One region of the Solibacillus isronensis genome, then DNA from elsewhere that is predicted to be linked to it. Evidence: riboswitches for the same ligand, from Rfam matches in the RefSeq annotation. Region 1 holds a riboswitch; each other region holds the start of a gene.
The links. Region 1 has a riboswitch for thiamine pyrophosphate ahead of thiT (energy-coupled thiamine transporter ThiT). Riboswitches for the same ligand answer to the same signal wherever they lie in the genome.
Positions count from the first base shown of each region.

Region 2: it holds a riboswitch for thiamine pyrophosphate, as region 1 does, so the genes downstream of both, thiW (energy coupling factor transporter S component ThiW) here and thiT (energy-coupled thiamine transporter ThiT) in region 1, are expected to answer to the same signal.
Region 3: it holds a riboswitch for thiamine pyrophosphate, as region 1 does, so the genes downstream of both, tenA (thiaminase II) here and thiT (energy-coupled thiamine transporter ThiT) in region 1, are expected to answer to the same signal.

Region 1 covers NZ_JAMBOC010000004.1:44,989-52,917, forward strand. The annotation lists gene map (type I methionyl aminopeptidase) at 1-253, opposite strand, end outside; gene thiT (energy-coupled thiamine transporter ThiT) at 441-1,007, opposite strand; TPP riboswitch at 1,138-1,246, opposite strand; gene M3166_RS15180 (DUF4870 domain-containing protein) at 1,362-1,694, shown strand; gene M3166_RS19405 (hypothetical protein) at 1,763-1,894, shown strand; gene M3166_RS15185 (AAA family ATPase) at 1,945-4,998, opposite strand; gene M3166_RS15190 (exonuclease SbcCD subunit D) at 5,001-6,164, opposite strand; gene M3166_RS15195 (SGNH/GDSL hydrolase family protein) at 6,309-7,172, opposite strand; gene M3166_RS15200 (aminopeptidase) at 7,194-7,929, opposite strand, start outside.
Region 2 covers NZ_JAMBOC010000002.1:150,081-158,009, reverse strand. The annotation lists gene M3166_RS12525 (transporter substrate-binding domain-containing protein) at 1-278, shown strand, start outside; gene M3166_RS12520 (amino acid ABC transporter permease) at 341-1,000, shown strand; gene M3166_RS12515 (amino acid ABC transporter ATP-binding protein) at 1,037-1,777, shown strand; gene M3166_RS12510 (S-ribosylhomocysteine lyase) at 1,793-2,263, shown strand; gene M3166_RS12505 (SRPBCC family protein) at 2,385-2,882, shown strand; gene M3166_RS12500 (VOC family protein) at 3,168-3,563, shown strand; gene thiW (energy coupling factor transporter S component ThiW) at 3,663-4,169, opposite strand; TPP riboswitch at 4,257-4,345, opposite strand; gene M3166_RS12490 (cupin domain-containing protein) at 4,455-5,027, opposite strand; gene M3166_RS12485 (nucleotidyltransferase) at 5,106-5,906, opposite strand; gene M3166_RS12480 (3'-5' exonuclease) at 6,208-6,963, opposite strand; gene M3166_RS19585 (alanine:cation symporter family protein) at 7,077-7,613, opposite strand; gene M3166_RS19580 (alanine:cation symporter family protein) at 7,607-7,929, opposite strand, start outside.
Region 3 covers NZ_JAMBOC010000001.1:233,048-240,976, forward strand. The annotation lists gene M3166_RS01095 (M14 family zinc carboxypeptidase) at 1-141, shown strand, start outside; gene M3166_RS01100 (hypothetical protein) at 185-469, opposite strand; gene M3166_RS01105 (YpzG family protein) at 666-818, shown strand; gene M3166_RS01110 (hypothetical protein) at 883-1,044, opposite strand; gene M3166_RS01115 (hypothetical protein) at 1,179-1,382, shown strand; gene M3166_RS01120 (cell wall hydrolase) at 1,461-1,901, opposite strand; gene M3166_RS01125 (glycoside hydrolase family 18 protein) at 2,107-3,363, shown strand; gene M3166_RS01130 (NAD(P)H-dependent flavin oxidoreductase) at 3,485-4,465, shown strand; TPP riboswitch at 4,603-4,701, shown strand; TPP riboswitch at 4,768-4,866, shown strand; gene tenA (thiaminase II) at 4,942-5,634, shown strand; gene thiM (hydroxyethylthiazole kinase) at 5,612-6,355, shown strand; gene thiD (bifunctional hydroxymethylpyrimidine kinase/phosphomethylpyrimidine kinase) at 6,352-7,164, shown strand; gene thiE (thiamine phosphate synthase) at 7,148-7,765, shown strand; gene M3166_RS01155 (bifunctional 2',3'-cyclic-nucleotide 2'-phosphodiesterase/3'-nucleotidase) at 7,891-7,929, shown strand, end outside.

The DNA.
Region 1 (7,929 bases):
GAATAACCTTGTTACCTGGAATACCATGTGCAACTTCGTGATTTACTGAAATGCATGTATATCCCGGAAAATCGTATTCACCTTTAGGACCCGAAACCGCGCCTGCTTCCGCAAACATACGGCCTGCAATTTCATCTAATTCTTTCGTTGTCACGCCAGGTACTGTCGCAGCTTTCATCGCCTCACGAATTTCAGCACAAATGCGTCCAATTTTTTTAAACGCCTGGATTTCTTCTTGAGTAGTAACAATCATGTGTAACTTCCTTCCTCTTAAACAATGTCTATCCTTAACTATAGCATACTTAAAATCGGTTGTAATTGTTCAAGGATTTTAAAATTTGCCGTTTAATTACTAATTTAGTACAACTTTCTACTATTAATATGAAAAAACTTGCAGCAGGAAAAGTATTCCTCACTGCAAGCTTTGAGTTTTCTATTCGTTATGTTGTTTTTACTTTTTGCAGTAAACGAGGTGCAGATGTGAATAAAACAACTGCGATAATTGCCGTAAGTATAGTAGCAGGTACCATATAAGTACTGTTGTAGATAATTGAATAGGCCCATACATTATCATCGCCTGCATATTCTTTAAAGAACACGACACCTGCAAGCAAGTGCGATACAAATCTTAAAGCACCACCTATAAGTGCCCCAATGACGATATAAAATGCCATTTTCACTTTATTGAGCGATTGTGCAGCCTCTAATAACGGCTTTCTTACAATTGCCGCTAACCCTACTACTGTAAATGCAAGGCCGTAATCTAAAATAGCCTGAAGCCAGTGTACAATGTATGCACCGAACATCATTTGCATCACGCCGATCAGCAAGCCTGTTGCAAGTCCTGCTGTTAATCCCCAACGAATGGCCATTAACATGATCGGTACCATAACAAAGCTGATTGACCCGCCTTGTGCCCACATTTTAAATGATACTTGATCCAACACAAGTCCGATGGCAGCAAATATCGCTATCTCCACCATCATCAATAATTTCTTTCTGTCCATAACAATGCCCCTTTCTTTTATCCGATGTAACAAAAGTGAAGAGGGATAGAATGGAACTTTTACTTCTTCTAGGTATTTAGAAAAAGTAAAAAACGATAATCAGGACAAAAGCCTGACTATCGTTTGAACAGTCGGATTCTATCCACATCCCTACGCAAGTGCTAACTTACAGGTTCAAAGAGTCAGTGCAATCCCGTGCACAATCTCAGCCGACTTTCTCGGCACCCCTTGTGGTACATCTAATTTTTATTGTTTGAACATGCTCATTGTAACGAATATTTTTACAACTTTCAACAGCTATTATTTTGAAACGTAATAGAATTACATATACTAGATACGAAGGAGTGATAAATAATGGATCAATCGAAAGGTTTAAGTGCACTGAGCTATTTGAGCTTTTATTTTGCACCGTTTATTTTACCGTTAATTATATTTATTGTTACGAAAGATGATGCCGTTAAAGGCCATTCTAAAAAAGCTTTTATTACCCAACTCATACCGATACTGTTAGGGATTTTTTATATGATTTACTTTTTCACTTCCGTTCTTTCCTGGAATGACACTTTGACCTTGAGCATTCAGGACTTTTTTATTAGTTCGCATTTTATCGGATTTATTTTTTTAGTTGTTATTACGTTTATCCTGGCGATATGGAATTTAGCTCAAGCGATTAAAGTTTTACGTTAATGTTTATGAACGCTCCATCTTTGGGTATATTTTTTATACGAAATGTATTCGTTAAGGAGTGTTTACTAATGAAATTAAAAAAACTCATTAAAACAGCAATTAAATATGGACCAATCGTGTATCCGATCATTAAAAAAATGATGGACAACAAAAAAACTACACCCCAACCAGCAACTTCACGACGAACTCCAAAACGTTGACGCAAAAAACACATTTCCCACTTTAACTGGAGGGAAATGTGTTTTTTTTCTTACTTAATAATAATCTCAGTTTTACTGTAGCCTTCTTTTAGCTTTTGTACTTGCAAAATAGCTGGCATTGCTGCTTTTAATTCGGCCACATGGGAAATGACGCCGATTAAGCGCCCTGTTTGCTGAAGATCGATTAATATATCGATCGCTCTTCTTAACGCTTCCTCATCCAAAGTACCGAATCCTTCATCAATAAACATCGTATCGATATGCACACTTCCTTGAACACTTTGAATAACATCGGCCATTCCTAAAGCTAATGAAAGTGAGGCATTGAATTTTTCACCACCGGACAGTGTTTTTACATCCCGCGTTTGCCCTGTATGACTGTCATATACATCGATGCTGAGTCCGCTTTGGGCATTTCCTTCTTTCCTTCCTGTAGATTTCAGGAAGTATTGGCCATTTGATAAGACACGCAAACGTTCATTTGCCGCATGCGTCACTTTTTCCAAATAGCCGATTTGTACAAACCGCTCAAATGAAATCTTCGCATCATTTTGACCGCGAATTAAATTATAAACATGTTCGACTTGCATCAGTTTCGCTTTATAGCTTTCAATCTGCTGTGCGGATTGGTCAAGTTTATCGCGCGTCTCCTCACATTGCTCCACATAGGACTGGATCAACGTCATTTTCGAGTACTGTGCCTCGATCTGCTCATTCAGCTCATGAATCAGTTGCTCACATGCCGTTAAATCAGCTCGTTCTTTTCCTTCGAGCAAAGGTTCTTCCTCAGCAATTTGAACAGATAATGTATGAACACTTTGTTTGTACGCTTCAACCGCATCCTGAATTTGCTGCTGTACATTTAAAGGCAGTAATGCAGTCTTATACGTTTCCAAGTCGAAACCTTCCTGCTCCAATGCTGATTCAAATGCTTTTTGCGCTAAAAGAGATTCCTGCTGTTTTTCTGTTACAAGATTTTTCGCATGGAGATGGTTTACTTCACAAGATTTTTCATCCAATTGGATTTTTTGCATCGCTTCAAGTGCATTTTGAATTGCAATTTTCAAATGGCGATGTTTTTGCTGCTGGCTCGCCAATTCTTGTGTTACTTCATCCAATCTAGAAAACTGAGGCAATAATGATTGCTCACTTTGCTCAAGCTTCCCTTTTTCCTGCGCATATTGTTTATCAATATCGATTACATATTGCTGCCCTTTTTCAATGCGCCCTTGCAGCACTTCTTTATTTTCTGAAAGCTGTGCCATCGTTTTCTTTTCATTGATAAGCTGTGCCTGCTGCTGTTTTTGCTTTGTCAACTGCGCAGTCAGTACGGCCAATTGCTGTTCATACTCATGTAATTGTGAAAGCTCAGCGTCAAGTAACTGAAGCGCACTTCTTTTTTGTTCCAACGTTGCCTTTTCCACATCAAATTTCGAATTGACCTGGTAAAAGCTTTGCATCGCCCGATCGCCTTCATGACGCAGCTGTGCCAATGCATTGTCATCAATTACAACTGCTTCGCTGTTATGAATGGATGGGTGCTCTGTGCTTCCACATACAGGACATGCTGCCCCGTGCTGTAGTGATGCTGCAAGAAAGGCTGCCTGGTTGCTGCGTATTTGCTGCTCCATATTTTGCAGCTTCTGTTGTGCTTCATCAGCAACTTGTTTCTTATCAGCAAGCTGTTTCGCTAAAGTTTCGACATTTATTTGTATTGCAGCCACTTCTTTTACCATTTCAATTTTCCGTGCTAATGCAGCATGTGCTTCATACGTTTCATGGTATGTAATGGTCGCATCTTCCAGCTCATTTATAATGGCTTGCTGCTGCTGTTGTTTTTCTTTTAAAGAGAATGCTTCGTTTTGCAGCTTATCAAATAATTGCTTGGCATTTTTTTGGTTTTCTGTAAGCTTTGCCACCTTTTCCCGCTGTGTATTAATCGATTGATAAATCGGGACAAGCTGCTCAAGCTGCGAAATCGATTTCGTATAGTTATCCAACAATGGTTCTTGCTGTTTTTGCTCCTGATAATGATTTGTCGCCTGCTGAAGTTGTTCTTGTGCACATTCATAGTCAGTCTTTGCTTTTTGTAAGGAGACTTCCGCTTGTTCAAGCTGCCGTTTCACCTTATCATATTCACGTTCTAATGGTTCTATTTGATTAGCCTTTTTGGCAAGTATAAGTTTCTGCTGTTCCGCTTGTATTTTATCTTTTTGTTGCAATAATTCTTCGAGCCGCGCTTTCCGTATTAAAAACTTTTCAATCCGTTCATTTAACAGTCTTTGTTCATTTAATGTTTTAACTAACTTTTGTAATTCCTTTTTCGATGCATCATATTCACCTTTTAAAGCAGTACATTGACCCTCATAATATTGCTGTTCTGTCAGCAAGGCACTCTTTACTTGATACAGATTAATGACATCATTGTTCAACGTTGAAAACAATTCCGATTCTCTTTGCGGAAGTCGGGACCGAATTTCATGAATTGTATTGTCCTGCTGCATCTTTGCTTGTTCATAATGCTTTTCAGCAATATTCTTTTTCTCTTTAAGCAGTTCCACCATTTTCGTAAAGCGTTCCGTTTTGAAAATTTTCCGGAAAATCTCTTCTTTATGCTTTGATTCCGAAGTGAGGAGCTTTTGAAATTCTCCTTGCGGCAGCATGACGATCTGATTGAACTGGGACTGTGTTAAGCCGATCAGTTCTTCAACTTTCGACTGAATGAGCTTCACTTGAAACTTCTCCACAGCGGGCACAATGACCCCATCCGTAATTTCAAAAAACTCGCGCTTTGCACTTGCTCCGTCATGACCAAATTTCCGCCAAATACGGTAAAGGCGACCCCGTACTTCAAATTCTAGTTCGACTTCCGTATCAACAGTTTCATCCGCAAAATCACTGCGCAAAAACAGCGACTTTTCCCGATCCTCTCCACTTCCAGAATCATAAAGTGCAAACGTAATCGCATCAAAAATAGTCGTTTTTCCCGCGCCCGTTGCACCGGAAACGACAAAAATTCCATGTTCATGGAGTTTAGTAAAATCAATGACTTCTTTTTGATGATATGGTCCAAATGCTGTCATCGATAATTTTATTGGCTTCATCGTTACAGCACCTCCTGTTTTTCACGTTCATTTTCAATTAGCTGCTCTAATACATCAGTATAAATCTCTTTTATTTCATCACTTAAAGGCTTGCCTGTCATTTCCGTGTAAAATAGTTCAAACAGCTCCGAATCATCCATTTGAACTCGGTTCATAGTTGTCGCATGCTGTTCAAGCTGTGCATACACAACCGTTCGTTCAATATGCAAAGCATTCGGATAAACAGTGCGGACAAGTTCGGCAGCACCTTTTACATAATGTTCATCCTGCAATTTAACAAATACATAGTCGTCGTTTACTTTATGCTGCAATATATCCTCAAGCATTCCCGTTACGACACGCATATCCCGTACTGGTGTAAGCATCCTTTTTTCAATCGCCACTGATCCGTCTTCTTTTAAATCAACAACCAAAAATCCTTTTTTATGTGTCACTTCAGATTCTGAATACTTAAGTGGTGATCCGGAATATTGAATTTTCTCGCTTGCAACAAAGTGCGCCTGATGTAAATGTCCTAACGCTGTATAACAGAACGGTTCGAATAATGCTGAGCTGATACATTCCGTCCCGCCAATCGTCAATTTGCGTTCAGAGTCACTTGTATTCGGCTCCGGCATCCCGTCTTTTGTAATGAAGGCATGACCGATTATAATATTGCGTTTCGTATAATCCATTGTTTGTTTAATCTGTTCAATGATTTTCGCCATCGCCGCTTCATGCGATGTAACGGATTGATCATGAAATACTGCCCGTACAATTGACGGCTCTGCAAAAGGTACTAAATAAAAATGAACTTCCCCATACGCATCATGCATAATAACTGGTTCGATATTCTTTTCTAAATGACCGACGATATGTAAACCGCTCGCCTTCATAAATTCACTGCCAAAATTTAAACGTGTAGCGCTATCATGATTTCCAGCGATTGCTAAAATCGGTGTTTTTTCATCGACTAAAATTTCTTTCAATGTTTTATTTAATAGTTGGATCGCATCTGTCGGTGGTACTGACCGATCATACAAATCTCCGGCAATAATGATGACATCCGGCTTTTCTTTTCTAATTTCTTCGATAAACTGTTCAAGCACAAATTGCTGGTCTTTCGTCATCGATACACCTTGTACTATTTTTCCTAAATGCCAATCTGCTGTGTGAAAAATTTTCATGAATACCGCCTCCTATCTTATAACTATAAGTGTACATGAGGGAAAATAAAAAAACCACATCGTACGAATATTCGTTCGCACGTTGTGAGTGAGTAATTGAACAAAAAAACATTCCTTCAAAAGATTTTTGATGGAATGCTTTTTTTATACAAATATCGGTATCGGTTGATCCAGCGTATGCAGCGCGATATATGGTACTTCTTCTACCGCTAACTCCCTTTGCAGCTGAAGTATTTCTTCAAATGTTTTCGGGTTTGGGGCCGGCATTGCATCGATCGGCAAAATGAGTGCTTCATTCCCGTTATAATTTTTCAACATTTCATTAGCCATAATACGGTACCCTAGCTGGTTTGGATGCACATCCGCCACATTTGGCAAATATGTTGTGCGCTGCTGTTCAAATGCTTCATAAACATCTACAAATATATAACCTGCTGCTTCAGTTTCCTGCTTCAGTATCGTATTTAAAAGCTTTACCGCCTCTACTGCTCCATCTGCCTGTTCTTTATGAACACTTACATAAGGAAAATAATAGCCAAGTACATAAACTGCCGCTTTCGGTGCCTTTTCATTAATTAACGAAAGCAGCTCTCCCATTTGGGTACGCACTTCATTTAACGCGAAATTCGTATTGAGCTGACTAAAAACGAGTGTTCCCTGTTGCGGGTTATGTGTAATAAGCGGCAGTAAATTATTCGCTCCGGCTGACAGTGTGATTAATGTTGCTTCACTTAGCAATGGTTCAGCCTTTTCAGACTGAACGGTTTCAATCACATTTCCAACACGGTAACCGGGGAAAGTAAGCTCTTTAGAAAAATGCCCGAGCTTACCATGTCTCTCCAGCTGTAAAGCAATGTAATCCGTATAACCTGCATCAATTTGACTGTAAGGTGTTTGCCCTGCTGCCAAAGAGTCGCCAAGTGCAATATAAACTTCCCGTTCATTGGCCAATGCTGCCGTTGGAAACAGAACAATACAAAAAATAAGACTAAATATTATTTTTCGCATTTATTCACCCCACTTCAATTGTTAGAATGCCCAATTACCTTTTCTGAAAATCGGTTCTGTTGTGCCATCTGCCAGAATTCCGTCAATATCCATTTCCGCACTGCCGATCATGAAATCTTCATGTGTGATCGATGTATTAATGCCCAGCGCTTCCAGTTGGCCCTTTTCAAGTTCCTTACCACCTTCATAGCACGTCGGATATGCTTCACCGATTGCTAAATGATTAGAGGCATTTTCATCGAATAATGTGTTGTAATATAAAATATTTGATGAAGAAATAGGTGATTCATGCGGTACTAATGCCACTTCTCCCAGATATGAAGACCCTTCATCAGAAGCAACTAACTGCTGTAATAAGTCCTGACCTACTTTTGCCTCAACGTTCACAATCTTCCCTTTTTCAAAAGTCAGCTTGAAATCATCAATAATATTACCTTTATAAACAAGTGGCTTCGTATTTGATACATAGCCGTTTACACCATACTTTGCAGGCAGTGTAAAGACTTCTTCTGTCGGCATATTCGCGATGAATGTCGTGCCATCAGGTGCTTCGCTGCTTCCGCTTTTCCACAAATGTTTGTCCGGAAGTTCAATCGTCAAGTCTGTACCAGGTGCCGTGTAATGAAGCTTCGCATACTTTTTCTTATTCAGCTGATCTGCACGTGCGTGTAAATTTTCAATATGAGTTTGCCAGTTTGCTACTGCATCCCCTTCACCAATACGCACTGTTTTGAAAATTGCATCCCATAATGCAGGA
Region 2 (7,929 bases), on a different contig from region 1:
ATCTGATGAGTTCAATCGAGCTTGTTGTACAAGGCCGCGCTGATGGAACAATCCATGACCGCGTGACATTCCTGACATACTTGCAGGAACAGCCGGATACGAAGTTGAAAGTGCTGGACGGTGCGATCAATTCAACAGATATCGCATTAATTTTAAATAAAGAAAACGATGAGTTCCGTGAGAAGTTAAATGAAATTATTAAAGAACGTACAGAAGACGGTACATTCGAAGCAATTTCGGAAAAATATTTTGGTGAAAATGTTATTTCAAACAACTAATGGAAAGGTCGTTTCGACGGCCTTTTTTACGTGGATTTAACTATAGAAAGGAGTGTTAGTGGATGAGTAGAGAAATGGATATTTTACTTAACTCGATCTGGCCGATTTTAAAAGCAGGACTTCTTGTTACCATTCCGCTATCGCTCATTGCCTTTGCCATAGCATTAGTCATCGCAGTCGTGACGGCACTGGCTAGAATCTCAAACTATAAAGTATTACGCTGGATTTTCGGTACTTACGTCTGGGTATTCCGTGGAACACCATTATTGGTGACATTGTTTATCGTATTCTTCGGTCTTCCGAAATTGGGGATTACCCTTGATGCCTGGACAGCGGCGATTATTACATTCTCACTGAATACAGGCGCCTATGCATCTGAATCGATTCGAGCTTCGATTTTGGCCATCCCAAAAGGACAATGGGAAGCTGCAGAATCTCTCGGTATGACGTATTGGCAAATGATGCGACGAGTTATCGCACCGCAAACCGTCCGAATTTCATTACCATCAGTGGCCAATGATTTTATCGATTTAGTGAAAGGCACATCGTTAGTTGCGAGTATTACTCTAGCGGATCTATTCATGGTCGGACAGCAAATTACCGCACGTACATATGAGCCGCTTATGATTTATTCACTTTGTGCGGTCATCTATTTAATCTTCATTAGTATACTGATGATCATTCAAAGCCGCCTGGAAAAATACGCATCGAAGTATGTGTAGAAGTGTCAGGTGAAGCGCTAGAAGGGAGGGCTTATTATCGTACAATTTCAGCAAATGTCGAAGTTCTTTGGCGAAAACGAGGCATTGAAAAATATTAATTTAACATTTCATGAAGGCGAAACAACGGTTATTTTAGGTCCATCCGGTTCAGGGAAATCAACGCTGTTACGCTGTATCAATTTATTGGAGCGACCTGAAAAAGGGATTCTGACAGTCGGCAACCAAAAAGTTGAACTGAACAAGCCAATCTCTCAGAAGAACCTGCTTTCAATACGCCAAAATACAGCGATGGTATTCCAAAGCTTCAATCTGTTCCCGCATATGAAAGTGCTTGAAAATGTGATGGAAGGGCCGGTTACCGTCTTAAGGAAAGACAAAGGGGCTGCTAAACAAAAGGCACAGCAATTATTGGAGAAGGTTGGCCTGAGTCATAAAACAGACCAGTATCCATCGCAATTATCCGGAGGGCAACAGCAGCGTGTCGCCATCGCAAGAGCATTGGCAATGGAGCCGCAGTTTTTACTGTTCGATGAGCCGACAAGTGCACTGGATCCCGAGCTGGAAGGAGAAGTGCTGAAGGTGCTGAAAAATTTGGCGGAGGAAGGCAAGTCGATGATTATCGTGACGCACAACTTGAATTTTGCGCGCGAAGTGGCAGATCGGATTTTATTTCTCGAAAACGGTGAAATCGGCTATGACGGCGTAACCGAAAACTTCTTTACGGCAAACAACAACGAACGGATTCAACAATTTATAAAATCGATGCAATTTATTTAACTAGGGGGATTCAACATGACAACAGAAAAAACAAATGTAGAGAGCTTTGATTTAGACCATACGAAAGTAGTGGCACCTTATGTGCGACTTGCCGGTACGAAAACAGGAGCGAAAGGCGATGTCGTAACAAAATACGATATCCGTTTCAAACAGCCGAACAAGGCACATATGGAAATGCCGTCACTACACTCTTTAGAGCATTTAATGGCTGACCGTATCCGCAATCATAGCGAAGATGTCGTTGATTTATCGCCAATGGGCTGCCAAACAGGCTTCTACTTGGCATTACTGAACTACAATGACTATGACGGCGTATTAACGATTATTGAAAATACGCTGCAAGATGTGCTAAAGGCAGAGGCTGTTCCAGCATGTAATGAAGTGCAATGCGGCTGGGCGGCAAGCCATAGTTTAGAAGGCGCAAAAGCATTAGCTGAGGAATTTTTAGCAGGCCGCGCCGAGTGGCATATCGTTTTCGGAGAATAATTGATGAAGCAAGTCTTCTGTGAGAATAATCTCGCAGGAGACTTTTTTATTGGAGCAATTGTTTTAAAAGTTCCTGTGAATAGGTTATTAATAAACTAAAGTAACTAAAAGGAGAATTTGAATGAACAATACCTCAACGACTACATTAACAATGAAAAGAGAATTTAATGTAAAGCCTGAAAAAGTGTTTGACGCATGGTTGAATCCTGTAATGATGAAAAAGTGGTTCTTTACATTGGAAGGGACGAACAAGGTTGCACAAAATGACCCAAAAGTAGGGGGCAGTTGGGAAATTGTAGACCACCGGCAAGGTGTAGACTACCGGGCGATCGGGAAGTATGTTGAAATCAATTCGCCTGAAAAAATCGTGTTCACTTTTAAAATGCCGCAATTCAGCGAACTGGAAGATACAATCACAGTGGAGCTGAAAGAGTTGGGACAAGGCAGTGAAATGACGTTCACCCAACTGATGCATGTTGAAAATGAAGAGCAATGGACAGATGCAGACATCGTAAAAGCTCTAGATGAAATGCGAGATGGCACAGAACATGGCTGGAATTTAATGTTCATGGGTCTGAAGGAATTAGTTGAGACCGGAAAAGTGAGCTATCAAGGTTAGGACGTATAATGAAACACAAGGTGGGGGTTATGACCATCCGGTGATTGAATATTCGGGGAAGATTTTCTAATAAAAGGTTGAATTGTTCTACTATATCTTTATACGGTTCCAGAAGAAGTAGCCGCATCTTCGGAACAACAGCTCATCGCGAAATTTAAATATTAAATCAAAGGCACCGTCTAGTTAGGAGATGCCTCTAACTTATAGGGAGAAAAGTTCGCGAAAAATGGTAAAATAGGCTAAATTGAAGTGGTGTAAATTTGAATTCAGAAGGGGAAGGGTACAATGAAAAGCGCAAAACCATTTTTAATGTTTCAAGGCGGCGTTGCAGAAGAAGCAATGAACTTCTACACATCCGTTATCGAGGACGCAGAAATTACGAGTATTGTCCGCTATGGAGCAAATGAAGGCGGAGATGAAGGGAAAGTTATGCAAGCAACTTTTTCGATAAAAGGTCAGGAATTTATGTGCATTGACAGCAATTTAAAACATGAGTTTGACTTCACACCGTCATTTTCTATTTTTATTACATGTGATACAGAAGAAGAAATCAATCATCTTTATGAAAAACTGCTTGAAGGCGGCCATCCACTAATGCCAATCGGTGATTACGGTTTCAGTAAGAAATTCGGCTGGTTAAATGACCGTTACGGCGTGTCATGGCAAATCAATTTAGCTTAATAAATGTACCGGGTGTCATGAGTCGATACCCGGCGCTTCATTTTCTAATATATTTTAAAGTCTTCTAATAATAAATCCCTTGCGTTCAACGCCAGCTACTCAACCGGCATTCTGATAAAGCATCCCGCCAAACGCCCTGTTTCTCACCATAATCTTCAGCAAGCCATAGCCTAAAAGCGCACCCGCAAACGAACTCATCATAAATGCCGGGACAAAACCGAACAGTGCCGCTTCCTGACCTAAAAATAAAATCGCAATCGGATAAGTAGCCATCGCACCGAGCAACCCTGTCCCAATCACTTCACCTACAGCTGCAAACGCCAACTTCTTCGTTTTCGCAAACAAAAATGCAGCGAGAAGTGCGCCAATCATACTCCCCGGATAGGCAAAGATACTGCCTGTCCCCATCAAATTTCTTAACGTCGATGTAAGAAACGCCTGTAATACCGCATACCATGGACCGAGCAGTACCGCCGATACGACATTGGCAAAGTGCTGAATCGGAAAAATTTTTGCAAAACCTAATGGGATATACACCAAACTGCTGAGAATCGTCGTAATCGCTGCGATAATCGCGGAATATGTAAGTTTTCTCGTTTTATTCATTTCTACCATCCTTTATAATAATTTTTGCAACAAAAAAACCACTTTCAATTAAGAAAGTGGTATCGTAGCCTATACAAAAATAAAAATAGGGGATCGACACTACTTTCCTACGCTAGTATTACCTAGATCAGGTGCAAAGGGTACTTCTCAGCCAAAAGGCGCCCCTAGTAGTTTTATGAGCAGATCATCTGCTTCCAATATTAGGTTAATTTCACAATTATCATAACACGGCCGTTTCATTATGCAAATGCATTTTCTAAATTTGATTCCTTTGACCGAGAAAAACTACTGCTCATACCCGCCGCCATAATTACCGGGTTGGGCATGTTGCCAAGGGTTTGGCGGACCGATGAAAGTATTCGGTCTGACAGGAGCAATTGCCTGCTGCCATAAATTTTCGTTCATGCCATACGTATGGGCCATAATATTTGCTGGTGTCAGCTTAAGGAGGTCGGAACCTAAAATGACTTCCGGTGTCGGAGCATTAAAAATGGCAAGCAGATGCGTGTTGTTTTGCGTAGCGACTTCGTAATGCCACCACCCTTGAGGAACGTTCGCTACTTGACCGGGGGTAATCGGAAAATGCATCAGCTGTTTCGTAAACGGATTCAAAATCGAAACAATCGCACTCCCCGCAATACAGTAAACAAGTTCCGCCGCATTTTGGTGGTAGTGCGGTTCAATCACATTATTGGCACTCAAATAAATATCAAGCAGCGATATATTATCCAGTGTATTTAACTGGTTGACGCCCATTACATTAATAAAATTTTGCTGGTCTTTAACGAACAACGGGTTTTTATTAAGGTCGAATGTAAACTGGGGTTGCACTGATGTATAATCTTGATTCGGATTCAATAGTTCACCTCTTTTTTATTGTAGTTAAAATATGCAATAATTTACCAGTGTGTGCCTATGTCGTTAGTAGCCATCCATTTAAAAATACACATACAACGCATTGATTAATGTGAAAATTAAAATAAACAGGGTAGCACCACATACAATAATTTCTGTAAAGTGGACGAACATGACTCTTTCATAACTTAACTCAGCTTTACGAAAACCAAAGAAATTCCCATGACTGATAATATAAATAAACGTACTCACGACCATTAAGGAAGACATTAAAAATGAAATTGTTGGCAAAGAAGTAACGTAGCGCGAGTTGCCCCCTGTTTCCATATAGAGCGGAATATCCAACCTCTTGCTTAACACAAAACTGACAATGACCAGGATGTAGATAATAAGCGAAATATTAAAGGGATGTTTGCGGTAATCGATCAGATCAAGCATCATTTTTGTCTTCCCTTTATACTCCCAGTCCTTATTGTCTTCTACTCTGTCACCTTTCAGCATGTAAATAATACCGGCTATTACAAGCCCCGAAAATAAATACCATTCCAGCATCGTAAAAAACAGCGTCCAGCTATAAAACGGTGCGATCACAAGCGGTAGAATAACAAGTCCACTCAACCATTTATTAACTGGCTGATTAGCAGTAAGCCATTCGTTTAGAGCATGCCGTTTATCTTTTGTATGTCCTTCTTCCGGTTCCCGGTAACTGAAGAATTGATTCATTACAAAATTGCATCCTACCAGTACCAACCCGATTCCGAAAGAAAGATAAGAAGCTCTCGGATAAATTGTGATGCTATCATAATTAAGAATAATCCAGTTCCCGCTTAAGGCAGTGATCAATATCCCGGTAAGCATTATATACGAAGATAAGTTTCTCATCCGTACACCTCCAATTGTTCTATTCTACGTCGATAAGCTGGAAATAGTTTCAAAACGAAAAAGGAGGCATGCAAACGCTTCTAATAACGACCTGCATCGTTCTAATAAACAAAAAAATGTTCCAATAAAAGTGCGATGCCAATAAATCAGTGGGTTGTTCTAATAAACAGCCGACATCTTCAATTAAAGGACACCGATATTCTTATACCCCGCCGACATTTTCTAATAACCGCCCTAACTATTCTAATAAAATCACAAAACAAAAAAGCGATCGCACAAATAGAACCGATAGAACCGTCTCCTACTGTGCAGTCGCTTTTTTCAAAATAAGCTGCAGTATTTCATTGGCACAAATCGCATCCGCATCGGCTGTATGATGGTTAAGAAGCGGGATGTTATACGTTTCGGCAATAACATTTAAATTATTTCTCGGACTGTCCAAATATTTGCGCGCAAGCATTACCGTACAGGCTGCCGGATTCGTTGGACGAATGCCATTTCGGAAAAACTCGAGTGCGAGGAAGCTGTACCAGTCAAACCCGATATGGTGACTGACAATCGGCAAATCACCTAAAAAATCTTTAAAGGCGTGAATGACAGGGGAGATCGTTTGCTCACCTTTCACCCGTTCATTAGTAATCCCGTGAATATGCGAATTTTTAATCAGTTTTTCCGGATTCACAAAGCGGTGAAAAAGGTCCACCGTTTCTCCGTCACGTATTTTTAGCGCAGCTATTTCCACGATTTTATCACCTCTAGCAGCAGAGCCACCCGTCGTTTCAATATCGACGACGATATATTCGGGTGCATGCTCCAACAGTTCCACCATTTCCGCAACCTTCAAGCGCGGGCTATACGTTGTAATAAACTTTCTTAAATACTGCGCGGCAAGCTTCGTATTGTAATAATGGCCATAGCGCGTCCGGGCAATATAGCCGTGCTGTTCCAGTTCATCAATTGCCTCTGTCGGATAGCTTGCGGCCAATGCTTCACGTTTGGCAAAGCCCACAATCGAGCACGTAATCAGGATGCGGATATGCAGCCGTTCGATGTTCATAAACTTCACCTCTTAATTGGAACGTTTGTTCTATAATTGAACCATATATGAAGTAAATAATAAATAAAAAAGCTGACCACAACCGAAACAACGAGCAATGGTCAGCCTATCACTTATTTAGAAAACGGATTCGGCACTGGTTGCAGACGCTCTTGGACTTTCTTCGCAACGACCGTTTTTCCTTTTGAAGGAACGGTATTTGGTATTGAAGATCTTGCTTCGAGGTCTTCCCAGAAATCCGCGTTTTTAATCCCTAACACTAACGGATTGAACGTTGGGTTAAGCCCCAAACGTTTTTGCGTATCGTAATCTTTCAGTGCGGTTAAAGCGGTTTTCGAAAGCAGCACGATCGTAATGACGTTCACCCAGCCGAGCAAACCTACTCCTAAATCAGTAATCGCCCAAATAAGGGTAGCCGAATTCACTGCGCCGAAAATAACCATGCCTAAAAGTCCGAGGCGGGCAGCATGCGTAATGATTTTGCCTGCTTTGCCGATATTCAGCATTTCTTTAATGAAGGCAATGTTCGTATCCATTTTGTAGAAGTACGTAATTAACGTAGTAAAACAGAACAGGAATAATGAAATTGTCATAAAGTACTGACCGAATGTCGGAGAGATCAGTGTACTCATTGCCGACTGTGTTACCATTTTAAATTCAAGCCTTTGTAAATATAAAACGGTGTTCCGCCGCGGTATTCACCTTCGATTTTACTTTTGAAAATTTGAGAAAGGGTAATTTCAATAAATGAAGTGGCTGCACCTAAAAATCCCATAACCCACATCCAGAAAACTGCACCAGGACCACCAAGGCTGATGGCTGCTGCAACACCGACAATATTACCTGTACCGATACGACTGCCCAATGACATCGCCAATGCCTTGAAAGAGGAAATTCCTGCATTATCATTATTTTTCTCAAACAGCAATGTGATCATATCTTTAAAGCGTCTTACTTGAACAAATC
Region 3 (7,929 bases), on a different contig from region 1:
AAAGACTGGTTTATTCAAGATTGGCGCCGCCCCGGATTCACCGTTGAACTGGGGCTTGGAACGAATCCTTTACCAATCAGCCAATTCGGTGAAATTTATGAAGAAGCATTAGGGATTTTTTTAAGTGCATTATATATGTAAATAAAGTCCCCCCGTTACGTCCTTAGAGGTAACGGGGGAACTTTTATGAATCCCTCAAGGTTTCATCAATTTCAAGGATGCTTTGCTTTAGCTCATCTAGTTTGGATTTATTCTGCTCGACAATATCCAAATGCTCCTGCCTTTGCTCTGCATTGGCAAGTGCATTTTCGGTACGTTCCATTGAATTAAAAGCATGTTCCACCGCAAATTCCTCCGGGTGGGACATTGCCTGTTTTACTGCACGTTCTGTTCGTTCAACGGAGTTGGATAATAAAGTAATCGGGTGATTTTGTTTCCAGCTAGGTGTACCTGAACTTTTTTTAGCCACTGTTCCTCATCCTTTCTTGCGAAAATTGACTGATTCACACGTTTAGTATTGGTGGATGCAATGATTCCATACGCGGAAGAAATTCGGAATTGTTAGGAAATGTGTCGATATCAATTTTTATCTTTATAGGGAATAACTGCAGCAAGTACAGCCATACTAAAATTGATTCACTTTTAAACATAGGGAGGCGGAACGAATGGATAAGAAGGGTTTCACAGATCCAAAATCTAAGAAGATCCACCAAAACTGGGCGAGCGACAAGCATCAAAAGTCTCAAATCAAAGGGGAAACAGAGGTAACTCTGCATAACCAGATTTTGAGAATTAATGCGAAGGCGAGACAGTTCTAACCTTTGTCTTGAAGTAAATCAGGCCTTCATTCCAGTACATACTGGAATGAAGGCCATTTACATATCAATACATTTTTCTTTTTCCTTTTTTTGCTTGCTGATGGAGCTCGGTTAGTTCATTCGCAATTTCTTCCTTTACTTTGTTTGGTGCAATTTTCATGTTTTTCGGTGTTTGCGGTAATGATTGTTTATTCGTTCCTTTACTTTTACTATCATCTCTGCCCATTTAAATGCTCCTTTCAATATTGGTTCCTTCTTAATATGGCTTTACAACTTTTTTTCATTACAAAAATTGAGGAAGCCTGAAAAAAGCATAAAACCTCCTATCCTGAGCACATTAAGCCAGTAGGAGGTGATGAAATGAGCAAAAACAGTAAAGAAACGATGAATACGCGAACACATAATCCTTTTTCTACCTATAAAGAATTACACCGAAATACAACAAGTCACAACCGGAATCCTGAAGATAATACAGCGGAATTTGCCGAAGAGTTCGATTCGAAATTAAAAAATAAAAATAATAAAACAAACCATGATAAAAACCAGCAATCCAATAAAAAGTAACGGATAAAGAAAAATGAAAAAGCCTCGCTACATAGAATGTACAAGGCTTTTTCTTATATAGCTGGGCAATAGGTAAATCTAGCCCATATAAACACTTTCACATGTTCCTGCTATAGGCTCATAGAAACAATGCTGTTTAAATTGACCTGTAAATGGTTGATCGTACCAAGTAGGAGGACATGGGCCGGATGGGTTAAAATACCAAAGTGCATATTTCGCCGGATGGTCTCGCCAATAGTCCAGCGTCTGTCTTGCTAATCTTCTTTCAGTCTCTCTAGCCCTCTGATAAAACATGTTTCCTTTTTGTACCGCCTCAAAAGAATAGTTATTGCCCTGTACTTGGAAAATAACCTGCTCGATTGTTCTCACATCATTAAAATCCAGGCATGAAGCAACAGCTCGGTTCACAATTACATTTCCGACATACAGCATCCCTTGTTTTCCTTCACCTTCAGCCTCAGCCCGCATCATTCGTGCCATCAAATCCACATCGGAATCCCGGTATTTTACTCTTGGCATTTTTTCACCTCACAACTATAGTATGAAACAGTTAACCTGGTTGCGCATATGAATGAATGAAAATGTATAATATTGTTTTTTGTCATGGTTACTTATATATTTCTAACCTATCTTTCCGCATTAATACGGTATATAGTTCATAAATTAGTACATAGGAAAAGGAGGACGGACAATTCAAATTCATGTAGTACAACCGGGAGAATCATTGTGGGCAATCGCACAGGCTTATGGAACAACGGTGCAGAGTTTAGTGGAAGCCAACCAAATTCCGGAGCCGGCCCGGTTAGTGGTCGGGCAAGCATTGGTCGTTCCATTGAAAGGGCAGTATTATATTGTACAGCCAGGGGATAGTTTATGGTCAATTGGTCAACGTTTTCAGGTGAATTATTTAACGCTCGCACAAGCAAATGGCTTGAATCCAGATGCGTTGCTGATGATTGGCACCTCATTGTATATACCGGAACCAACTAAAAGGTCCGCAGAAATTTTGGCATATGTAGAACCAAGAGGCGATGAAATAAGTGATACGCTGCTCGACCAAGTTCGGGAGGCAAGTCCTTATTTAACGTATTTAGCTATTTTCAGTTTTGAAGCAAGACGGGATGGTTCATTAAAAGCGCCTACAATTAACCCATTACCGGAAATTGCTGAACAAAATAATACAGGAATAGCAATGGCAATCACTAATCTCGAGGATTATCAGTTTAGTGCTGAGCTAGCACGTGATATTTTCCAAAGTGTTGCTGTTCAAAATTTACTGCTGGACAATATCATTGCTGAAGCAAAGCGTATCGGAAATATTTTGGATATTCATTTTGATTTTGAACGGATTGCACGCGATCAGCGGGAAGCTTATAATAATTTCCTCCGAAGAGCTGTCGAGCGTATGCATGCGGAAGGATATACCGTTTCTACCGCATTGGCTCCAAAAACGAGAGCCGATCAGCCAGGGGAATGGTTTATGGGCCATGACTATAAGGCGCACGGCGAAATAGTGGATTTTGTTATGTTGATGACATATGAGTGGGGCTATTCTGCTGGACCTCCAATGGCCGTTTCTCCGCTGCCTCAAGTCGAACAAGTAGTACAATATGCATTAACAGAAATTCCTGCAAATAAAATTTTACTTGGGCAAAATTTGTATGGTTACGATTGGACATTACCTTTTGTACAAGGAGGAGATTACGCAGAAGCGATAAGCCCGCAACGTGCAATTGAAGTGGCCAAACGCTACAACGCAGCAATCCAATTTGACTATACAGCACAGGCACCCTACTTTAACTATTATGATGAGCAAGGGCGTTCACATATTGTCTGGTTTGAAGATGCGCGTTCGATTCAGGCGAAGTTCGATTTAGTAAAGCGATTAAATTTGCGCGGAGTCGGCTATTGGAAGCTCGGTCTGCCATTCCCGCAAAATTGGCAGCTCATCGGGGCTAATTTTAATGTAGTGAAGAAATAGCAAAAGGAAAGAAAGTCAGATGAAAAAACATCTGACTTTTTGATTGTCATCTAAATTAAGAAGGAGATTTTATTGAAGCTGATGAAGTATTAGTAGTAGCTGAATAAAAGGGGGATTATAGATGGGGAATATTCCGGAAATTTTACAAAACTTACGTATCCCAGTAATCGGGGCACCATTGTTTATTATTAGCAATCCGAAATTGGTCATTGAACAATGTAAGGCAGGAATAGTCGGGTCAATGCCTGCGTTAAATGCAAGACCGGCAAGCCAGTTGGATGAATGGTTAGCTGAAATTACAGAGGAGTTGGCCAGCTATAATGCCAAAAATCCGGATCAGCCGGCTGCGCCATTTGCCATTAATCAGATTGTTCATAAAACAAATGAACGTCTGGAACAGGATATGGAGCTCTGTGTGAAATATAAAGTTCCGATTATTATTACTTCACTTGGGGCACGTGAAGAAGTATTTGAGGCAGCTCATAGTTATGGAGGCATCGTTTTCCATGATGTCATTAACAATCATTTTGCAAAAAAAGCGATTCAAAAAGGTGCAGACGGCATCATTGCTGTAGCAACAGGTGCAGGTGGCCATGCAGGTCAGCAAAGCCCATTTGCGCTCGTACAGGAAATCCGTGAATGGTTTGACGGTCCATTAGCTTTATCAGGATCAATCGCACGAGGACATTCGGTATTGGCTGCACAGGCGATGGGGGCTGATTTTGGCTATATCGGTTCACCATTCATCGCGACCGAAGAAGCGTTTGCTCGTCAAGAATATAAACAGATGATTGTTGATAGTACTGCAGAAGATATTGTATACAGCAATTTATTTACAGGAATCCACGGGAATTATTTGAAAGGTTCTATCATGAACGCGGGGATGGACCCGAGTAATTTAAAAGAAAGTAATCCTTCAGCAATGAACTTTAATGATAATACCGCAAAAGCCTGGAAAGATATTTGGGGCAGCGGGCAAGGAATTGGCGCGATTAAAGAGATTACTTCCACAAAACAATATGTCGATAAACTGGCCGAGGAATATGCTCAGGCTTATCAGGAACTGACTGGTAAAAGATCTGCAGTAACCCATTTACAATAGATGTCAGCGCATCATTAGTAACAAAATTTCTACTAACGATGCGCTATTTTGTGAATTTGTTATTGAACTATTAATTTCGTAATTTTGTGAATTCACTTGCCCGGTTCGAATTAATTTGTTACACTCGGGGTAATTAAATGCATTTGCGGGGGGACACATCAGTGTTGAGAAGGTTAAAACCTGACCCTTAGAACCTGGCCGTTAATACGGACGTAGGGAGCAAAGTACACGCTATACATATGTACTTACTTTGGCTCCGCGTATCTTTTACGTGGAGTCTTTCTTTTGCAAATACACAAGCATTTGATTTGCGGGGGGACACAGCAGTGTTGAGAAGGTTAAAACCTGACCCTTGGAACCTGGCCGTTAATACGGACGTAGGGAGCAATGAAAAGTGGTACGTACACTTTTTGGGGACGTCTCTCTATATTGAGGCGTCTTTTTTGTGCTTCCGCCAACAAAAAGGAGGAGTAACAATGGGATTTTGTGAAAAGGTAAGGAAAGAAACGGATTTTTATTGGGAGGCTAGCTTCTATCATCCTTTTGTACAAGGGATTGCAGATGGGAGTTTACCGCTTGAAAAGTTTAAGTTTTATATGCTGCAGGATGCATATTATTTAAAACATTATACGAAAGTTCTTGCTCTTGCAGCTGCAAAAGCGACTACGGATGACGATGTTCAATATTTTCTGCAAACAGCAAAATTTATTCATGACGCAGAGCTGGAGTTACACCGTACAACGTTTAAAGAATTAGGTGTGACAGCGGATGATTTGGAACAATTCGAACCGGCTCCAGCAGCCTATAACTATGTAAGCCATATGTATAATGCAGTGCATAACGGAGATGTAGCAGAAGCATTTGCGGCAATCCTGCCATGCCCATGGCTGTATCAGGAGATTGGGCAAAGGTTAAAAGATGCATGCCCGAATGTCCCTCTTTATGAACAGTGGATTGCATTATATGCTTCCGAGGAGATGCTTCAAAATATTGAAGTACAAAAATCGATGCTGGATCGATATGCGGAAGAACAACCTGCAAAGCTAAAAGTATTGCAGGAGCATTTTAAGAAAAGCTGTTATTACGAATGGATGTTCTGGGAGATGCCTTGGACAAAGCAAAGCTGGGAACAAGGGGTGTATATAAATGAGTCTGCAAGTAATTCATAAAAATCAACCGTTAGTACATTGCATTACAAATTATGTCGTCGCAAACTTTACAGCGAATGGTTTGCTGGCGGTGGGTGCTTCACCAGTAATGGCGGATGCAATAGAAGAAGTGGGGGAAATGGCTGCCCAGGCCAATGCTTTGCTTTTAAATATGGGCACTTTGAATGAACGGACAATAGAGTCGATGAAGAAAGCAGGACTTAGCGCAAACATGCATAATACTCCGCTTGTTTTTGATCCAGTAGGTGTAGGGGCAACGAAGTTTCGAGCGGAGACAGCACAACAATTGCTCGACCTTTTAAAGATTAATGTAATCCGTTGCAATATTGGAGAAATGGCGGCTCTGGCGGGAGTAAATTGGGCGTCTAAAGGTGTGGATAGTGGCAAAGGAGATATCGATGTTGCAGTGACTGCCAAAAAGTTGGCTAATAACTATCAATGTATTGTGATCGTAACAGGAGAACAAGATGTTATTACTGATGGGATAAGAGTGGAATTTGTAGAGGGTGGTCATGAAAAGGTGACAAAAATGACGGGGAGTGGCTGCTTGCTTAGTGCCTTTTGTGCAGCGGTGCTTGCAAACAGTAAAGAACCGTTTGATGACTTACTAACGCTACTGAATGAATATAAACAGGTAAGTGCCAATTCTGTTGCAGCTATAGGAAATTTCCACACAAATTTCTTGAATCAACTAGAGAATTTAGCGGAGGGACGAAAATGATTACATGTACGATAGCAGGATCGGATAGCGGTGGCGGTGCCGGGATTCAAGCCGATTTAAAAACGTTTCAGGAACTCCGTGTATTCGGTACATCAGTAATCACCGCATTAACCGCACAAAATACTGAAGGAGTGCATGGAATTTTTCCGACAACGGCTGATTTCGTTCAAGCTCAGCTAAAGGCAGTACTTCAAGATTTCGACGTAAAGGCAATTAAGACAGGGATGCTGTTTAGTGCTGAAATTATCGAAGCCATTGTGACTTTACTAAAAAATACGGATATTCCGCTTATCGTTGATCCGGTCATGATTGCAAAAGGCGGTGCCAGTTTGCTAGAGCAGCAGGCAACAACAGCTCTTAAAGAAAAGTTATTGCCGCTCGCAACCGTTTGTACCCCGAACATTCCGGAAGCGGAAATCCTGACTGGTTATACAATACAAAATGAAAAAGATATCAATTTAGCGGCGCATGATTTATTAAGTCTGGGGCTGGAATGTGTAGTCATTAAGGGTGGTCACTTAAACAGTAAGCATGCGACAGATACGGTTTTCATTCGCGGGGTGCAACCATTTAAAATGAAAACCGAGCGGGTGGATACGAAACATACTCACGGTACAGGATGTACATTTTCTGCAGCGATTACCGCGGAAATGGCAAAAGGCAGATCGATAGAGGCAGCCATAATAGAAGCAAAAAAATATGTGCAGCTTGCAATCCGTCATCCGCTTAATATTGGTCATGGGTTTGGTCCGACAAATCATTTCGCCTATCATGAACAGCGGGGGATGTGCGATGTCCATGTCTTTTGATTTGAATAAATATTTTGTGATGGGAACGGCCAATTGTAAACGCGAACCATTGCTTGTTTTGGAAGAAGCTTTACAGGCAGGTATTACGATGTTCCAACTGCGAGAAAAAGGAAAAAATGCATTAAAAGGCGATGCGTATGCAGAGTTTGCCCGTCAATGCCAAAAGCTGTGCCAAACATATAAAGTGCCGTTTATTATTAATGATGATGTCGAGCTTGCACTAACATTAAATGCAGATGGTATTCATGTAGGGCAGGAAGACACCGGTATTGAACAATTTAGATTCCTTGCAAAAAATAAAATCATCGGTGTATCGGTTCATACGATGGAGCAACTCGAAATGGCCATTGCAAATGGGGCGGATTATGCGGGAATTGGTCCAATTTATGAAACTTCCACAAAAGATGATGCGAGAGCACCAGTAGGGCTGACGTTACTGGAAGAAGCGAATTCTCAGTACACTCAATTCCCTATTGTAGCAATTGGCGGAATCTCTGTTGAAAATAGTTTCATTGTAAGACAAACCGGAGTAAATGGAGTCGCCGTTATTTCGGCAATCAGTCATAGCGATAATATAAAAGAGGCTGTAAATTCACTATAAGTTAAATTCTGTCATATAAGTACTATTTTGATTGTAATAACCTGTACCAAATTACTCTTTTCTACTATTCTGGCAATTTAGTATGATAGTTCTGTTATACACTACAGAATATGGGAGTGAAAGAAATGTTGAAAAAACTATCTGCTTCAGCCTTAACGCTAACC